One region of the Streptomyces sp. NPDC003327 genome, then DNA from elsewhere that is predicted to be linked to it. Evidence: riboswitches for the same ligand, from Rfam matches in the RefSeq annotation. Region 1 holds a riboswitch; each other region holds the start of a gene.
What was found. A riboswitch is a leader RNA that binds a small molecule or an ion and turns the genes downstream of it on or off. The one in region 1 is predicted to bind cyclic di-AMP.
Positions count from the first base shown of each region.

Region 2: it holds a riboswitch for cyclic di-AMP, as region 1 does, so the genes downstream of both, ACWDVG_RS30280 (peptidoglycan DD-metalloendopeptidase family protein) here and ACWDVG_RS09065 (C40 family peptidase) in region 1, are expected to answer to the same signal.
Region 3: it holds a riboswitch for cyclic di-AMP, as region 1 does, so the genes downstream of both, ACWDVG_RS26765 (transglycosylase SLT domain-containing protein) here and ACWDVG_RS09065 (C40 family peptidase) in region 1, are expected to answer to the same signal.

Region 1 covers NZ_JBSFSA010000007.1:114,155-119,746, forward strand. The annotation lists gene ACWDVG_RS09045 (adenosylmethionine--8-amino-7-oxononanoate transaminase) at 1-443, opposite strand, end outside; gene bioB (biotin synthase BioB) at 452-1,678, opposite strand; gene ACWDVG_RS09055 (8-amino-7-oxononanoate synthase) at 1,822-3,000, shown strand; gene ACWDVG_RS09060 (ATP-binding protein) at 3,175-3,615, shown strand; gene ACWDVG_RS09065 (C40 family peptidase) at 3,679-4,155, opposite strand; cyclic di-AMP (ydaO/yuaA leader) riboswitch at 4,159-4,283, opposite strand; gene ACWDVG_RS09070 (hypothetical protein) at 4,691-4,996, opposite strand; gene ACWDVG_RS09075 (ATP-dependent Clp protease proteolytic subunit) at 5,004-5,592, opposite strand, start outside.
Region 2 covers NZ_JBSFSA010000069.1:10,012-15,603, forward strand. The annotation lists gene ACWDVG_RS30265 (STM4012 family radical SAM protein) at 1-878, shown strand, start outside; gene ACWDVG_RS30270 (STM4011 family radical SAM protein) at 888-1,781, shown strand; gene ACWDVG_RS30275 (SGNH/GDSL hydrolase family protein) at 1,734-2,528, opposite strand; gene ACWDVG_RS30280 (peptidoglycan DD-metalloendopeptidase family protein) at 2,717-3,682, opposite strand; cyclic di-AMP (ydaO/yuaA leader) riboswitch at 3,687-3,848, opposite strand; gene ACWDVG_RS30285 (tyrosine-protein phosphatase) at 4,237-5,058, shown strand; gene ACWDVG_RS30290 (DUF6126 family protein) at 5,091-5,246, opposite strand; gene ACWDVG_RS30295 (helix-turn-helix domain-containing protein) at 5,265-5,592, opposite strand, start outside.
Region 3 covers NZ_JBSFSA010000046.1:45,219-50,810, forward strand. The annotation lists gene ACWDVG_RS26750 (SIS domain-containing protein) at 1-760, opposite strand, end outside; gene ACWDVG_RS26755 (phosphocholine-specific phospholipase C) at 1,121-3,145, shown strand; gene ACWDVG_RS26760 (DUF6197 family protein) at 3,156-3,821, opposite strand; cyclic di-AMP (ydaO/yuaA leader) riboswitch at 4,170-4,353, shown strand; gene ACWDVG_RS26765 (transglycosylase SLT domain-containing protein) at 4,359-5,255, shown strand; partial or broken gene ACWDVG_RS26770 (hypothetical protein) at 5,249-5,592, opposite strand, start outside.

The sequences.
Region 1 (5,592 bases):
CCCCGCCAGGTGAGGAGCCGCCGCTTGCCGCCGCGGCCGAGCGAGCGCCAGTACTGGAGGCACATCTTGGCGGCGACCTCGACGGAGACCGAGCCCGAGTCGCTGAGGAAGACGTGCCGCAGCGGCTCGGGGGTGATCTCGACGAGCCGGGTGGCGAGCCGGACGGCAGGCTCGTGGGTGAGCCCGCCGAACATCACGTGGCTCATCCGGCCCAGCTGGTCCCGCACGGCCTCGTTGAGGACCGGGTGGTTGTAGCCGTGGACCGCCGACCACCAGGAGGACATGCCGTCGATCAACTCGGCCTGCCCCTCGACCGGTTCGGCGAGCCGCAGCCGTACGCCCGACGCGGACGCGACGACCAGCGGGTCCGTGCGGCCCGGCATGGGGCCGTACGGATGCCAGACGTGCGCCCGGTCGAGGGCGATCAGTTCGTCGTTGCGCATGGCCGCCGCTACGCGTTCGGGGCGAGGTCCGTGCCGGCGCCCCGGCGGCGCACGGCCACCAGGTCGGTCCGGGCCTGGCCCGCCGCGGCGGGCGCCTCCGGCGCCGCGTGACCGCCGCAGGGACCGCAGCCGCCGCCCTCCTCCGCGTGCGCACCGCAGCCGGCCGCGGCGGCCTGCGAACCGCAGCCCCCGGCGCTCGCCGCACCGGCACCGGCCGCGGCGAGGGCGTCCGCGCGGTGGGCCGGCAGGGTCGTCGTGCCCGCGCCCTCCACCTCGAAGCCCGCGTCGGCGATCATGTCGAGGTCGGCCTTGCCCGCCTGGCCCTCACTGGTCAGGTAGTCGCCGAGGAAGATCGAGTTCGCGATGTGCAGGGCCAGCGGCTGCATCGAGCGCAGGTGCACCTCGCGGCCGCCCGCGATCCGGACCTCGACGTCCGGGCAGACGAACCGGACCATCGCCAGGATGCGCAGGCAGCGCTGCGGGGTGAGGTTCCACTCCTCGGCGAGCGGCGTGCCCTCGAAGGGGATCAGGAAGTTGACCGGCACCGAGTCCGAGTCCAGCTCGCGCAGCGCGTACACCACGTCGACCAGGTCCTCGTCGGTCTCGCCCATGCCCGCGATGAGGCCCGAGCAGGCCGACAGACCGGCGGCGTGCGCCTTCCGCACGGTGTCCACCCGGTCCGCGTAGGTGTGGGTGGTGGTGATCTCCCCGTACGTCCCCTCGGACGTGTTCAGGTTGTGGTTGTACGCGTCGGCGCCGGCGTCCCGCAGCCGCTCCGCCTGGCCGTCCGAGAGCAGACCGAGGCAGGCACAGACCTCGACGCCCTCGTTCTGCTCCTTGATCGCCTCGATCGTCCTGCCGACGCGCTCGACGTCCCGGTCCGTCGGGCCGCGGCCGCTGGCCACCAGGCAGACCCGCTTGGCGCCGCCCGCGACGCCCGCGGCGGCGGCCTGCGAGGCCTCGTCCGGCTTCAGCCAGGTGTACTTCAGGATCTCGGCCTTGGAGCCGAGCCGCTGGGAACAGTACGAGCAGTCCTCCGGGCAGAGCCCGGACTTCAGGTTGACGAGGTAGTTGAGCTTCACCCGGCGGCCGAACCACTGACGGCGCACCTTGCCGGCCGCGGCCACCACATCGAGCAGTTCGTCGTCGGAGGTCGCCAGCACGGCGAGCGCTTCTTCACGGGTCGGCAGCTCGCGCCGCAGCCCCTTCTCCACCAGCGTGTTCAGCAGGTCCATAAGCGCTGATCCTCGCCTACGGCACACCCCCGGGCCAAGGAGGATCCGAACAAACGACGCCGAAGGAGGTGTGTGCATGACCACACCCCGGTGCCCGCGACCTCCGGCTAGTGTCTGTGCGCTGCCTACAAAAGGAACGCCGCATGCCACAGGCCGAGGAGACGCGGGCCGCCGACCCGCGCCGCACCGCGTTCGACTGGACCGAGGGGGAGGCGCGGCGCCGGGCCGAGGCCGGACTCGTCCGTACGCTGCGGCCCCGGGCGGCCGAGTCGGAGCTGCTCGACCTGGCGGGCAACGACTACCTGGGCCTCACCCGGCACCCGGAGGTCACCGGCGCGGCGGCCGAGGCGGCACGGCGCTGGGGCGCCGGCTCCACCGGCTCCCGTCTCGTCACGGGCACGACCCGGCTGCACGCGGAGCTCGAACGCGAACTGGCCGCCTTCTGCGGCTTCGAGGCGGCGCTCGTCTTCTCGTCCGGCTACACCGCGAACCTGGCGGCGCTCACCGCGCTCGGCGGGCGGGACGCCCTCGTCGTCTCCGACGCGGCCAACCACGCCTCCATCGTGGACGGTTGCCGGCTGGCCCGCGCCGAGAGCGCGGTCGTCCCGCACGCCGACCCCGAGGCCGTACGCAAGACTCTGGAAGCGCACCCCGGGCGCCGGGCGCTCGTCGTCAGCGACTCCGTCTTCTCCGTCGACGGCGACCGGGCGCCGCTCGGCGCGCTCGCGGAGGCCTGCCGGCAGCACGGCGCCGGGCTCGTCGTGGACGACGCCCACGGCTTCGGCGTCCTCGGCGACGGCGGCCGGGGCGCCCTGCACGAGGCAGGACTCGCCGGCGACGAGGACGTCGTGGCCACCCTCACCCTCTCCAAGTCGCTGGGCAGCCAGGGCGGCGCCGTCCTCGGCCCGGCCCGGGTGATCGAGCACCTGGTGAACGCGGCCCGCACCTTCATCTTCGACACCGGGCTCGCCCCGGCCGCCACGGGGGCCGCCCTCGCGAGCCTGCGGCTGATAGCGGCCGAACCGGGGCGTGCCGCGCGGGTCCGTACGGTCGCGACGACCCTGCACCGGCTGCTCACGGACGCCGGGCTCACCGCGGCCCGGCCGGACGCGGCCGTCGTCTCGGTGCACGCGCCGTCCCCGGAGGCCGCGCTGCGCTGGGCGGCGGACTGCCGCGAACAGGGCCTGGCCGTCGGCTGCTTCCGGCCGCCGTCCGTGCCCGACGGCATCTCGCGGCTGCGGCTGACCGCCCGCGCCGACCTGACCGACGCGCAGATCGAGAGCGCGGTCGCCACGATCCTGCGGACGGCGCCGCTCCGGTGACGACCCGCGCCGGATCCCCAAAGGGGCCTTGACTGCGCAGAGTTCACCGCTTCGGGCGACAGATATGTACATATCTCGGTAGAACGCCCCTCGGGGCCGTGTGATCGATGGCACTCTGGCGCGAAGCGCGATCCGGGGCGCCTTCGGCCCCGGCGGGAAAGGGACAGCGGCGCCATGGCGGACCACCAGGAAGCAACCCTCACGCTGCCGAGCGACCCGGCCTCGGTCTCCCGGGCCCGGCGGCACGTCGCGGAGGTCCTCACGGGGTGGGGACTCGACGACGCGACGGAGACCGCCGACGCGATCCGGCTGATCGTCTCCGAGCTGGCCACCAACGCCGTCCAGCACACGTTCGGCCAGTCGCCCACCTTCACGGTGGAGGTGCGGCTCGACCGGGAGGAGGTCCTGCGGATCGGGGTCACCGACAGCCATCCGCGCTGGCCCCGCCGCCTCCCGGCGGCGGTCCAGCAGGACAACGGCCGGGGCATGGCCATCATCCGCGTCCTGACGGCCGAGGCGGGCGGCCGTCTCTCCGTCACGCCGACCGAGGAGGGCGGCAAGACGGTCGCGATCACCCTCCCGTGGACGGCCGCCGCCCCGGTCGTCACCTGCTGAACCGGCCGGGGCCCCGGCCGGTCCACGGCTCACGTCGGCCGGGCTCCTCCCCCCGGCCCGACGTCACCGGACGCGGCCGTAGTAGACCTTGGACGTCCAGATCCGGTCGAGCTTCACCCAGGAGCCCGCCTTGGGCGAGTGCCAGATCTTGTTGCTGCCGGCGTAGATCCCCACGTGGTAGACCCTTCCACCCGAGTGGAAGAAGACCAGGTCCCCCTGCTGTCGGCTCGACGCGGAGACGTGCCGGGTGGTGTTGTACTGCTGCTGCGCGGTGCGCGGCAGCGTCTTGCCCGCCTGCTTGTACGCGTAGAGCGCCAGGCCGGAGCAGTCGAACCGGGTGGGTCCCGCGGCTCCGTACCGGTAGGGCGATCCCTTCTTGGACGCGGCGACGCTCAGTGCCTTGTTGGCGTGTGCGGTGGCTGCCTGGGCCTCGGGTGCCGCACCGGGTGCGAGCAGGGTGCCGCCGACGGCGGCGAGGGTGAGAGCCGAGACGGCTCCGGCCCGGGTCAGCAGGGACGGGACATGCGTCTGCGCAGTCATGCGCAACCCTTCGTCAGCCGCCTGTGAAGGATGACCTGTCGGGTTCGGGCAGGCGAAGATGCCCGGCCGCGGATGCGGCTTCACCCCGAGGAACGGCCCCGTGTCGTACACCGCGGTGTACGACGCGGACGTCCCGTACTGCTCGGGTCCTCCACTCCTGCCGATCCAATCCTGTCGACCAGACGTCCGGGACAGCGGCAGGACTCGGCGTCCGCCCGGACCGCCCCGCCGCGGCTGGCGGGGGCTTGTCGTCGTGAGGGATCTTGACCCACGACATGGGCGAAAACCGAGCGGAAACGGCCATTTGTGAGGCTCCTCACGACTGATCCATACGGGTGGACAAGCGGGTTTCGTGATCTTCGGAGGTTTGGCCGATGAGCCCCGCACCAGCAGTGGAATGGCTCATTCCGCCAGATGCGTACACCTGTTGTGCAACTCACCCGAGCCATATGTCGACTCGTCGACTACGCCGAACGGGGGAGGGTTTCTGCGGTCCGCGTCGGCCGTCCGGGGCTCGACACGACACGCCGGAATGTCAACTCGCGCGCGACGGCGGCACGGTGACCCGGCCCGCCCGGCGCTCCCCGTCCAACACCCGTAGCGCATCGGCCAATGTGCCGGTGTGGACCTCGCTCTCGCCCCGCACATGCATGAGCGTCAGCGCCTCGCACAGTGCCTGCGACCGCCCCACCAGGGCTTGTGCCGCTCGCAGTGCCCCATAGGTATGCGTTGACCTGGATGGATTGATCCTCCCCAGGAGGTCGACGACTTCGAGGTACGCGTCGATGAACTCGCCCTCGGCGCGCGTCAGCGCGGGCAGTGGCGGCAGCTCCGGGAGCACGGCCGGCTCACCGCGCCGCGAGTCCGGCGGGCGGCCGCCGGTTCGCGACCACGGCGTCGACGAGCCCGTACGCGACCGCCCCCTGCGCGTCGAGGACGGTGAGGCGGTCGAGGTCCGCCTCGACCTGCTCGCGGGTCCTGCCGGTGTGCCCGGCGAGGAGTCCGGTCATCAGGGCGCGCAGCCGCAGCAGCTCGCGTGCCTGGAGGTCGAGGTCGTCGATCTGTCCCCGCGCCGGTTCGTCCAGGGCGGGCTGCCGCAGGGTGACCCGGGCACCGGGGAGCGTCATCCGCTTTCCCGGGGTGCCGGCGGCGAGCAGGACGGCCGCGGTCGAGCCGGCCTGGCCGAGGCAGACCGTCTCCACGTCGCAGTAGAGCGTGGTCATCGTGTCGTGGATCGCGGTCATGGCGGTGACCGAGCCGCCGGGGGAGTGGATGTAGAGCGAGATGTCCTGCCCCGGGGCCGCGTGGTCGAGGTACAGGAGGTGGGCGATGACGTCGTTGGCGGCGGTCTCGTCGATCGGCGTGCCGAGGAAGACGATCCGCGCGTCGAGCAGTTTGGAGTGGGGGTCGAGGGTCCGGGTTCCGAAGCTCGTTCGC
Region 2 (5,592 bases), on a different contig from region 1:
CCGAGCGCGGCGCGACCCGGCTCAGCATCGGGGTGCAGAGCTTCGTGGAGGCCGAGGCGCGGGCGGCGGTCCGGCCGCAGCGCCGGGCGGACGTCGAGGCCGCACTCGGCCGCATCCGGGACACCTGCGTCCCGGTCCTCAACATCGACCTCATCTACGGCATCGACGGCCAGACCGAGGAGTCCTGGCGCCTCTCCCTGGACGCCGCGCTCGCCTGGCGGCCCGAGGAGCTGTACCTCTACCCACTGTACGTGCGCCCGCTCACCGGCCTGGGCCGGATCCAGGATCCGGCCGCCGCCGACCGGGAGTGGGACGAGCGGCGGCTGCGGCTCTACCGCCACGGCCGGGACCACCTCCTGGCCCGCGGCTACGAGCAGGTGTCCATGCGGATGTTCCGGCGCGCGGACGCCGGTCCGGCCGGTCCGGACGACTACGCCTGCCAGACCGACGGCATGATCGGCCTGGGCTGCGGGGCCCGCTCGTACACGTCGGCCCTGCACTACTCCTTCGACTACGCCGTCGACATGCGGGAGGTCCGCTCGATCATCGACGTCTACACCGGGACCGAGGACTTCTCGCGCGCGGAGGTCGGGCGGCGGGTCGACGGGGACGAGGCCCGGCGCCGCCACCTCCTGCAGTCGCTGCTCCAGGCCGAGGGGATGCCGCTCGCCGGGTACGAGGAGCGGTTCGGCGGCTCGCCGTTCGCGGACTTCGGGCCGGAGCTGGCCCGCTTCGAGCGCCTGGGGTGGCTGGACACCGGGGCGCCCGCGGGGCTGCTGCGGCTCTCCGCCGAGGGCCTGGCGCACTCGGACGCGCTCGGCCCCGAGCTGTTCTCCCCCGCCGTACGGGCCGCGATGGCCGCGTACGAGCCGAAGTAGGGGGCGGCGGTGGACCTGACCCTGCTCTACCGGGGACCGCTCTCCTCCTGCGACTTCGACTGTCCGTACTGCCCCTTCGCCAAGCGCCGGGACAGCCGCGAGCAGCTGCGCGCCGACCGGGCCGCGCTCGAACGCTTCACCGGCTGGGTGGCCGAGCAGAGCGGCGACCGGCTGCGTGTCCTGTTCACGCCGTGGGGGGAGGGCCTGGTCCGCTCCTGGTACCGGCGTGCGCTGGTCGAGCTGTCCCGGCTACCGCACGTCGAGCGGGTGGCGATCCAGACGAACCTCAGCTGCCGCACGGAGTGGCTGGCCGACGCGGACCCGGAGACGGTCGCGCTGTGGTGCACGTACCACCCGGGCCAGACGCCGTACGGGCGGTTCCTCGCCAAGTGCGGCGAGCTGGCCGAGCGGGGGGTGCGGTTCAGCGTGGGGATCGTCGGCCTGCCGGAGCACCACACGGAGGCGCTGCGGCTGCGCGCCGAGCTGCCGCCGCACGTCTACCTGTGGGTGAACGCGGCGGAGGGGCGCACGTACACCGACGCGGAGGCCGCGGCCTGGACGGCGGTCGACCCGCTCTTCCCGTACAGCCGGCGTCCGCACCGCTCGGGCGGGCTGCCGTGCCGCACCGGGGAGTCGGTGGTGTCGGTGGACGGCGAGGGGACGGTGCGGCGCTGTCACTTCGTCAGGGCCGAACTCGGCAACCTGTACGACGGTTCGTACCGTGCCGCGCTGCGGCCGCGCGTCTGCCCCCTCGCCGTCTGCGACTGTCACATCGGCTACGTCCACCTGGAGACGCTGCCGCTGTACGACGTGTTCGCCGGCGGGGTCCTGGAGCGGATCCCCGCCGTGCCTCCGCTACAGGGGCATGAGGTCGGGGCGCTTCGCCTCGACGTGGTCCCCTGAGCTCTCGCCGCGCAGCCGCCGGCCGATCCAGGGGACGAGGTACTCCCGCGCCCAGTTGATGTCGTCGCGGCGGACCTCGAGGGTGCCGCGCGGCGGCACCGGCGGCCACGGCTGGTCCGGGTCGGCGGGCACCGGCAGGCCGAGGACCTGGGCGGCGCGCAGCGCGACCCTGGTGTGGCCCTCGGGCGAGAGGTGCAGCCGGTCGTCGTCCCAGGCGCGCCGGTCCTGCACCGACCGGAGCGACCAGAGGTCGAGGACCGGGCAGTCGTAGCGGTCGGCGATGGCCCGGACGTGGGCGGTGTAGGTGGCGATCTTGCCGCGCAGGTGTCTGAGCAGTGGCACGTCGCGGGTGTCGAAGCCGGTGGTGACCATGACCGTGCCGACGGCGGAGGTCAGGTCGGCGACGGCGCGCTCGAAGCGCTCGGCGACGTCGTCGGGGTCGGTGCCGGGGCGGATGATGTCGTTGCCGCCCGCGCAGAAGGTCACCAGGTCGGGGGCGAGTTCCTTGGCGCGCGGGACCTGTTCCGCGACGATCTGGTCCAGGAGGCGTCCCCGTACGGCCAGGTTGGCGTAGCGGAAGGCCTCGTGCTCCGGCAGTTGGTCGGCGAGCAGGACCGCGAACCGGTCCGCCCAGCCGACGTACGCACCGTCGGGTCCCGGGTCTCCGACGCCCTCGGTGAAGCTGTCACCGATCGCCGCGTACGACCCGAATGCGTCTCTGTCTCTTGATGTCGAATCGTCTGCCACGGGAGCACATCCTTCCCTTTCGGCTGTGACCTACGCGACCGTAAGGAGGGGTTGACGGCGGGTGATATATGCCACCGATAAAGATTCCCCCAAGGCGGAATAGGTCAGGCACGCCGAACGGCCCGGCACAGGGGTGTGCCGGGCCGTCGGGGATGTGCGCCTGCGTCGCAGCGGAGGGAGACGTCGGGTCAGAGGGAGACGCCGTGCTGGCGCAGGTACGCCAGCGGGTCGATGTCCGAGCCGTAGCTGGGCGAGGTCCGGATCTCGAAGTGCAGGTGCGGGCCGGTGGAGTTGCCGGTCGAGCCGGAGAGGCCGATCTGCTGGCCGCCGCTGACGGACTGTCCGGCCGAGACGGAGAGGGAGGAGAGGTGCGCGTACTGCGAGTAGTTGCCGTCGGCGTGCTGGATGACGACCTCGTTGCCGTAGGCACCGCTCCACCCGGCGGAGACGACCGTGCCGGCGCCGACGGCGCGGACGGTGGTGCCGGAGGAGGCGATGAAGTCGGCGCCGGTGTGGTAGCCGGAGGACCACATGGAGCCGGAGGCGCGGTACGGGGTGGAGACGCCGCCGCCGACGGGGGCGACCCAGCCGGAGGAGGCCGTCTCGGAGCCGCCCTGAGTGCTGCCGGAGGAAGCGGAGGTGGCGGCCGGGGCGGGGTCGCGCTCGCTGTCGCGGGAAGCGCGGGTCTCGTCGGAGGACGGCGAGGAGCTCTTGGGGGCGGCCTTCGGAGCGGCGCTCTTGGGGGCGGCCTTCGGAGCGGCGGCGGTGTTCTTCACACCGAGGGTGAGCTCCATGCCGGGCAGGATCAGCGAGGGGTCGCCGCCGATGACGCGCCGGTTGTCCTGGTACAGCTGCTCCCAGCCGCCGGCGATGTCGTGCTCGACGGCGATCTTGGACAGGTAGTCGCCGCTGACGACGGTGTACGTCTTCGGGGCGGCGGCCTTGGGCGCGGCGGCGGGCGCCTTCGTCTGGGCGGCGGCCACGGAGGCGACGGTGCGGGCGGTGGCGGCGGCCGGGGCGGCCTGCTCGGCGGCGTGGGCGCCGGTCGCACCGAGCAGCGGGAGGGCGACGACGGCGCCTCCGGTGCCGGCGGCGACGAAGCCACGGGTGAGGGGGTTGGTCCTGGTGCGGCGGTGCTTACCCTTCGCGGGCATGGCGAATTCCTCTCCGGCGCCTGCGAGGTGAGCTGTCGGGTTCGGACTGGAGATGCCCGGCCGCGCTCTCGCGCGGCTTCACCCCGAGCCGTCCTGCGTCGCGGGACCGGCGTACTTCCTGGGTCCCCCGCTCCTGCCACGCAACGGGATGGGGATGAATTCCGGACGGTGGCAGGATTCGGCGGTCCGACCGGAGTGAGCGTGACGCTAGACGAGCGGGTGGGCGGGAACAAGCCGCCCTTTTCCGGAGCCATTCCTTGCCGATCTTCGCGGCGGGAATTCCGGTCACCCTCCGTCGATGGCGGAGCTTCGATTTCCCTTTTCCGCAGGGGAATTGGCGCGGGGGGTCGGCCACGATCCGTCACTTCTATGACCCTGCTCACGCGCGGGAGCCCATCTCGCCCATAACCAGGGCGCGTTACCCCTATCCCCTCAATTCGGACAGATCGCCCTATTCGCAGCCGAGGGGGTGCGCCACGCGGTCCCCACCTGGATGATTGTCCGATGAACCGACCCTGCGTCGGGCACTCGAACGCCTACCCCCAGGAGCATCCGTGACGCAGCAGCTGCCTCAGGTCCCGCCCGTCGATGCGAACGAGCCCGGCCTCGTCGAGGTCCGCAACTTCCGGGACGTTGGCGGGCTGCCGACGACGGACGGCCGGCGGGTGCGCCCCGGGCGCCTCTTCCGCAGCGGCCACCTCGCGCACGCCACCGAGGAGGACGCCGCCTTCCTCGCGACCCTGGGGCTCCACACGGTCTTCGACTTCCGCAACGCGGCGGACCGGAAGGTCGAGGGAGCGGACGTCGAGCTTCCCGGCGTCCGGAACGTGAACATCCCCCTCAATGACCCGGCCGACGGCAAGGAGTTCTGGAAGCTGGTCCGCGGGGGGAACCTCGCCCAGCTCCGGGAGATCCTGGGCGACGGCAAGGCCGCCGCCCGTATGTCCGATTCGTACCGGAAGATGATTGTCGAGCGGACCGTCGAGCACAGCCGGGTCCTGCACGCGATGGCCGACGACAGCGTTCCGGCCCTGATGCACTGTGCGGCCGGCAAGGACCGGGCCGGACTCTCGGTCGCGATCACCCTGCTCGCCGTGGGCGTCGAGCGGGAGGCGATCGAGGCGGACTACGTGAAGTCGAACGCCCCGCACCGCCGCTACAAGGTGCGCCGCAGCTCCACCGCCCCGGACGCGATGTCTCCGGAGGTGATGGAGCTGCTGAGCCCGCTCTTCGACGCGCGGGTGGAGTACCTGCGGGCCGCGTTCGAGACGATCGAGGCGACCTGGGGATCGGTGGACGCCTACCTCACCGAGGGCCTGAAGCTGGCCCCGGAGACCCGTGAGCGACTGCGGGAGCGGCTGCTCACGGAGGTGTAGGCGTCTCCTCCGGATCCCGCCGGGCCCGCCCCCTACTGGTTCTGCCCGCCGAGCATGAAGAGCAGGTAGAGGAAGCCGGCGAAGAGGTGTCCGGCGACGAGGTAGGCGAAGAGGCGGAGCACGAGCCCCTTGGGGAACTTCCCGCCACCGCGTTCCTCGCCGGTGACCGGAGCGGACTTCTCGGACATGGCAGCACCTTTCGGGTGTCAGCGCCGGTGCGGGGTCCCGTCGCCGAGGCACAGCTCGGCGGCGGGGCTCTGCATCAGGGTGTGGACGAAGAGGACCTCCGCTCCGGAGCGGCCGACGGCGCCGATCCGGTGCGGGGTGAGCGAGTCGAAGTGCGCGCTGTCCCCGGGATCGAGGACGTGGACGGCCTCGCCGAGCGCGAGACGCACCCGCCCTTCGAGGACGTGGAGCCACTCCTCGCCGGGATGGACGCGCACGATGTCGGCCCGGGTGGCGTACGGCACGTGGACGCGCAGGCACTGCATCGCGCGTCCGGCGCCGCCCGCCTGCCGGTAGATCCAGCCGTCG
Region 3 (5,592 bases), on a different contig from region 1:
CCTCGTCCGCGAGTCCGGCCGGCAGGGCGCCGAACCCCCAGGCCACGCGGCCGGGACCGGTGATGCTGATGGGGCCGTGGCGGTACTCCATCGCGGGGTAGGCCTCCGTCCACGCACCCGCCGCCTCGCGCATCTTGAGCCCGGCTTCGAGGGCGAGGCCGTAGGTCCAGCCGGTGCCGAGGAAGGTGAACTGTCCGGCCGTCAGGACGGCCTCGTCGAGGGGGGCGGCGAGGGCGCGTTCGGCGTCGAGCGCGGCCTCCTCGACGGTGGCGACCCCTTCGGGCAGGGCGTCCTCGGCCTCCAGCTGGGCCCGGAAGAGGGCCAGCGCCGTCGTCGCGAACCGCGTCTGGACGACCGACTCCTCGTCCGCGAAGTCGAGTACGGCGACGGCGTCGGCGAGGTCCATCACGGGCGTCGTGGGGTCGGCGGTGACCGCTCCGGTCGACACCGTGCCGCGCAGCCGGGCGAGGACGGCGAGCACCTCGCTCGTCGTACCGGAGCGGGTGAGGGCCACGACCCTGTCGTAGCGGCGGCCGTGGGGGAAGGCGGACGCGGCGAAGGCGTCGGTCTCCCCGTGGCCGCCGGACTCGCGCAGCTCCGCGTAGGCCTGGGCCATGAACCAGGAGGTGCCGCAGCCGATCACGGCGACCCGCTCGCCGCGCCGGGGCAGGGCGGCGGCGTGTCGGTCGAGGGTGCGGGTGGCGCGGAGCCAGGTGGCCGGCTGGGAGGCGATCTCCGCCGCGGTTCGGGAGGTGCTCATACGGCGCTCCTTGCAAGGAGGGTGCGTGCGGGTGATTGAAGATGCGTGTCCTGAGAAGGAGTCAAGCAGGAAGACGCACCGACTTTCCAGAGACCACGCACAGAGATCCCGACGGACATCCCGGCGGACATCCCGACCCGCATCCCGGCGGACAATGCACGCAGAGGCGACACCGAGACGATCATTGGTTCACTCGAGAACCAATCACCGGTCATCAGATGCCGTGTACAGAAGCCTTTCACGCCGCCACCGAAGCGTTCGCCCGCGAATGAGCGCACGGATCTATACCTTTGGCGGCCACTCCCCCCATCATGTCCACCGGCGTGCCGCACGGGCTCGCCGTGAGGCGAGAGGCGGGGCATGCTTCCCATCAGTCGCAGGGGATTCGTCGGCATCGGCGCGGGGCTCGTCGCCGGGGCGGCGCTGCCGCCGACGCGGGCGTCGGCCGCCGCGAGGGCCGCCACGGGCACCCTCACCGACGTCCGGCACGTGGTGATCCTGATGCAGGAGAACCGCAGCTTCGACCACTACTTCGGCACCCTGCGGGGAGTACGGGGCTTCGGCGACCGGGCGGCGGGGAACCTGCCCGGCGGCTGGAGCGTCTTCCAGCAGCCGAACTGGGGCGGGCGGCAGTACCCGTGGCTGCTCAGCGACACCCCGCCGGCGGGCGGGGTGGACGGCGAGACGCTCGCGCAGTGCACCGGCGACCTGCCGCACAGCTGGACCTCGCAGCACGCCGCCTGGAACGGGGGCCGCCTCGACAACTGGGTGACGGGGGTGGGCAACACGCGGACGCTCGGTTACCTCGACCGCCAGGACATCCCCTTCCACCACGCCCTCGCCGACCACTACACGATCTGCGACTCCTACTTCTGTTCGGCCCTCAGCGCGACCGGCCCCAACCGCACCTTCCTGTGGAGCGGGCGGATCGACGCCTCCAGCAAGGACGGCGGCGAGGAGTCCGGGCTGACCTGGGAGACGTACGCGGAGGCGCTGCAGCGGGCCGGGGTGAGCTGGAAGGTCTACCAGAACGCGCAGGACAACTACGGCGACAACGGCCTCGCCTACTTCAAGCGGTTCACGGACGCCCGGCCCGGCGACCCGCTGTACGACCGCGGGATGGGGTCCGTCCCGCGGGTGACCGGGTCGACGCCGGACGACATCGCCGCCGCGATCCGCGCCGACGTGCGCGCGGGCACGCTGCCACAGGTGTCGTGGGTGGTGGCGAGCGAGGCGTTCTCGGAGCACCCCTACGCCCCGCCGGGCGACGGCGCGCACTTCGTCGACCTGGTGTACCGGGCGCTCGCCGCGGACGCGGAGGTGTTCGACTCGACGGTGATGTTCCTCAACTACGACGAGAACGACGGCTTCTTCGACCACGTGCCGCCGCCGGTCGCGCCGCCGGGGACCCCGGGCGAGTACCTCGACGGCGTTCCGGTCGGGCTGGGATTCCGCGTCCCCATGGTCGTCATGTCGCCGTGGACGCGCGGGGGCTGGGTGAGCTCGGAGGTCTTCGACCACACCTCCGTGCTGCGCTTCCTGGAGACCTGGACGACCGCCCTCGGCACCCCGGCGACCTGCCCGAACATCAGTGCGTGGCGGCGGAGGGTGACGGGCGACCTCACCGGGGTCTTCGACTTCGCCCGTCCGGTGTACGGCGTACCGGCCGGCCTGCCGGGCACGGCGAAGGTGATCGGCCAGGCGACCTGCGCACCGCTGCCGAACCCGGCGCCGCAGAACAACGCGCTGCCCGCCCAGGAACCGGGCACGCGACCGGCTCGCGCCCTGCCGTACCAGGTCAACGGCAACCTCGACCGCTTCGAGTTCGGCTCGTCCGGGAAGATCCTCGCCTGGTTCTCGATGACGAACCAGGGCGCGGAGGCGAAGCGGGCCGCCCACTTCTCGATCCATCCCCACCAGCACCGGGACACGGCCGCCTGGCAGTACACGGTCGATCCGGGCGGCACGGCCACCGACTACTTCAACATCGGTCTGGGCTCGGGGTCCGGGAAGTACGACATCTCGATGATGGGACCCAACCGCTTCCTGCGCCGCTTCACGGGGGACGCCTCCAAGGCCGGGAAGGCCGTGGAGGTGACGGCCCGGTACGCCACCGACCCCGGCACCGGCAGGACGGCCTTGTGGTTCCGGATGACGAACGCCTCGGCGGGGCCCGTCACGTTCACGATCCGGTCGAACGCCTACCGGACGGACGGCCCGTGGACGTACACGGTGCCGGCGAACGCGGCGCGCGAGGACGTCTTCAACGTCGTCGCGTACCAGAACGGCTGGTACGACTTCACGGTCCTCGCCGACATCGACGGGAGCTGGTCGCGGCGGTACACGGGTCACATCGAGACGGGCGCGCCGAGCGTCACCGGCTGAGGCGCCGGGCTCAGTGGCCCGCGTGCGCGGCGCGCCGGATCGTGGCGTCCAGCAGGGCGACCGCGTCGGCGGCGGTACGGCCGGGGGCACGGTTCCAGGGGCCGATGAGGCCCTGCCAGCCCCGGCAGCGCAGTTCGGTGACGACCCAGGCGGCGGCCTCGTTCATGGTGTCGGCGCTGCCGTAGCCGAGGCGGTGGGCGGTGAGGAGGGCGCCGCAGACGCAGCGGGCGCCGCGGGCGTCGCGCAGTCGGTAGGGGGCGTTCTGCCAGCCCCACTCCTCAAGGACACGCCGGGCGTACGCGAGGTGCACGGAGGGGCGCAGGTCGGCCTGGCCGATGCGGCGCCAGGCGTGGAGCCGGTCCGGCAGGACGGCGCCGATCCGGCCGGGGAGCCGTCGCTCGGCGGGGCCGGGCGGCGGCAGGGCGGCGAGCGCGTCGGCCACCAGCCGGTCGACCGGGACGGTGAGCAGTGCGCGCCAGTCGCCGGGGCCCTCCTCGGCCGGGTCCGGGGGCGGCGGGGGCGTGCGGCTCGGGGCGGGTGCCGGGGGCGTGCGCGGCAGCGCGGGTGCCGGTGCCGTCCAGTGGGTGACGATCTGCTGCCAGGCGGCGCTCTCGTAGAGCGCCGCCGCCTCGCGGTCGAGGGCGTCCGGGGTGGGGGCGGGGGCGGAGGGGGGCATCCGGTGGCTCCTGGGGTTCGAATCCTCCTCATCATTGAGGAGGAATGTCCGATATGCCACTTATGACACTCGGGGCACTCCACGCCCACCCAGGCGTGCATTTCACGCGCTTCGCGCACAAAGGGAATTGCCAGCGCCAATGCGGACATTGTTCTCCGCGTGACGCGACTCACTTCCCGGCGCGTCTCCGGGCGTCGTCGCCGCGCGGGATCCGTACGCCGCAAGGGAATTCACCGGCCGCTCCCGTGGGTCGATCTTGAATTCCGCTTATTCGGGTGCCTTTTGTCGATCTCCGCCCGACCGCGCGTCTTGTTCTGCGTCCTCTTCCTCGCCTACGGTCACCCCCATTCGAGCGGATCGCCGAATCCTGCCACCGCCCGAAGACCTCCCTTTCACCCGACGGCAGGAGCGGGGGACCCACGAAAACGCCGGTCCGGTCATCCGGAGCGGCTCGGGGTGAAGCCGCGTGCGCGCGGCCGGACACCTCCCGTCCGAACCCGACAGCTCACCCCGCAGGCGCCGGAGAGGAACCCCGTCATGCCTGCACACGGTAAGCACCGCCGTCCCCGCCGCAGCCCCGTCTCCCGTGGTCTCGCGCTCGCCGGAACCGGCAGCGCCGCCCTCGCCCTCCCGCTGATCGTGCCCGCGACGGCCGGTGCGCAGCCGGTCTCCGGCACCCCGGAGACCGCCGCGCGAGCGTTCGCCGCCCACCCCGCAGCGGCCCCCGCCCTTTCCGCGCCGGCCGCACTTCCGGCTGCTCCCGCCGCCGCGCGCACCTACACCGTGGTGGCCGGCGACTCGCTTTCCCTGATCGCGCAGAAGAAGGGAATTCAGGGCGGCTGGAAGTCCCTTTACCGGATCAACAGGACCGTGGTGGGCGACGACCCGTCACTCATTCACCCCGGTCTCGAACTGACGATTCGTCGGGATTCCGCGAAGCCCGCCACGACCACGAAGCCCGCGACATCCACGAGCGCCGGGAAGGCAGCCAAGTCCGCTCCGGCGACGCCCGAGCGCGCCAGCCGTTCGGAGCAGCGCTCGGCCCCGGCCACCTCCTCCGGCGCCTCGGCCGCTGCCCCGGCCGCGGCCGTGCAGGCAGCGGCACCCGCCTACGCCGACAACCTGGACGGCTGGATCCGCGAGTCGCTGGACGTCATGGCCCGCAACGGCATCCCCGGCTCGTACGACGGCATCCTCCGCAACGTCATGCGCGAGTCCTCCGGCAACCCCCGGGCGATCAACCTCTGGGACTCCAACGCCGCCGCCGGCACGCCCTCCAAGGGCCTGCTCCAGGTGATCGAGCCGACGTTCCTCGCCTACCACGTGCCGGGCACGGCCATGGACCTGTACGACCCGGTCGCCAACATCACCGCGGCCTGCAACTACGCGGCCGACCGCTACGGCTCCATCGACAACGTCAACGGTCCCTACTGATCCGCGCCCGGGAAGTGCCCGGTGAACCAGGAGGTGGCGAGCCGCGCCACCTCCTCCAGGGCACCGGGCTCCTCGAAGAGGTGCGTGGCCCCGGGCACGACGGCCAGCCGGTTCTCGCAGCGCAGCAGCGCCCGCGCCCGCCGGTTGAGGTCGAGGACGAGCGCGTCGTCGCCGCCCACCACGAGGAGGGTCGGGGCGCGGACCCCGGCCAGCCGCTCACCCGCGAGGTCCGGCCTGCCGCCGCGCGAGACGATCGCGGCCGGCTCCGGCCCCGTCCGCTCCCCGGATCCGTCCGCGGCTTCGGGCGGCGCCCCCCCCGGGGGGGGCCGCCCCCCGG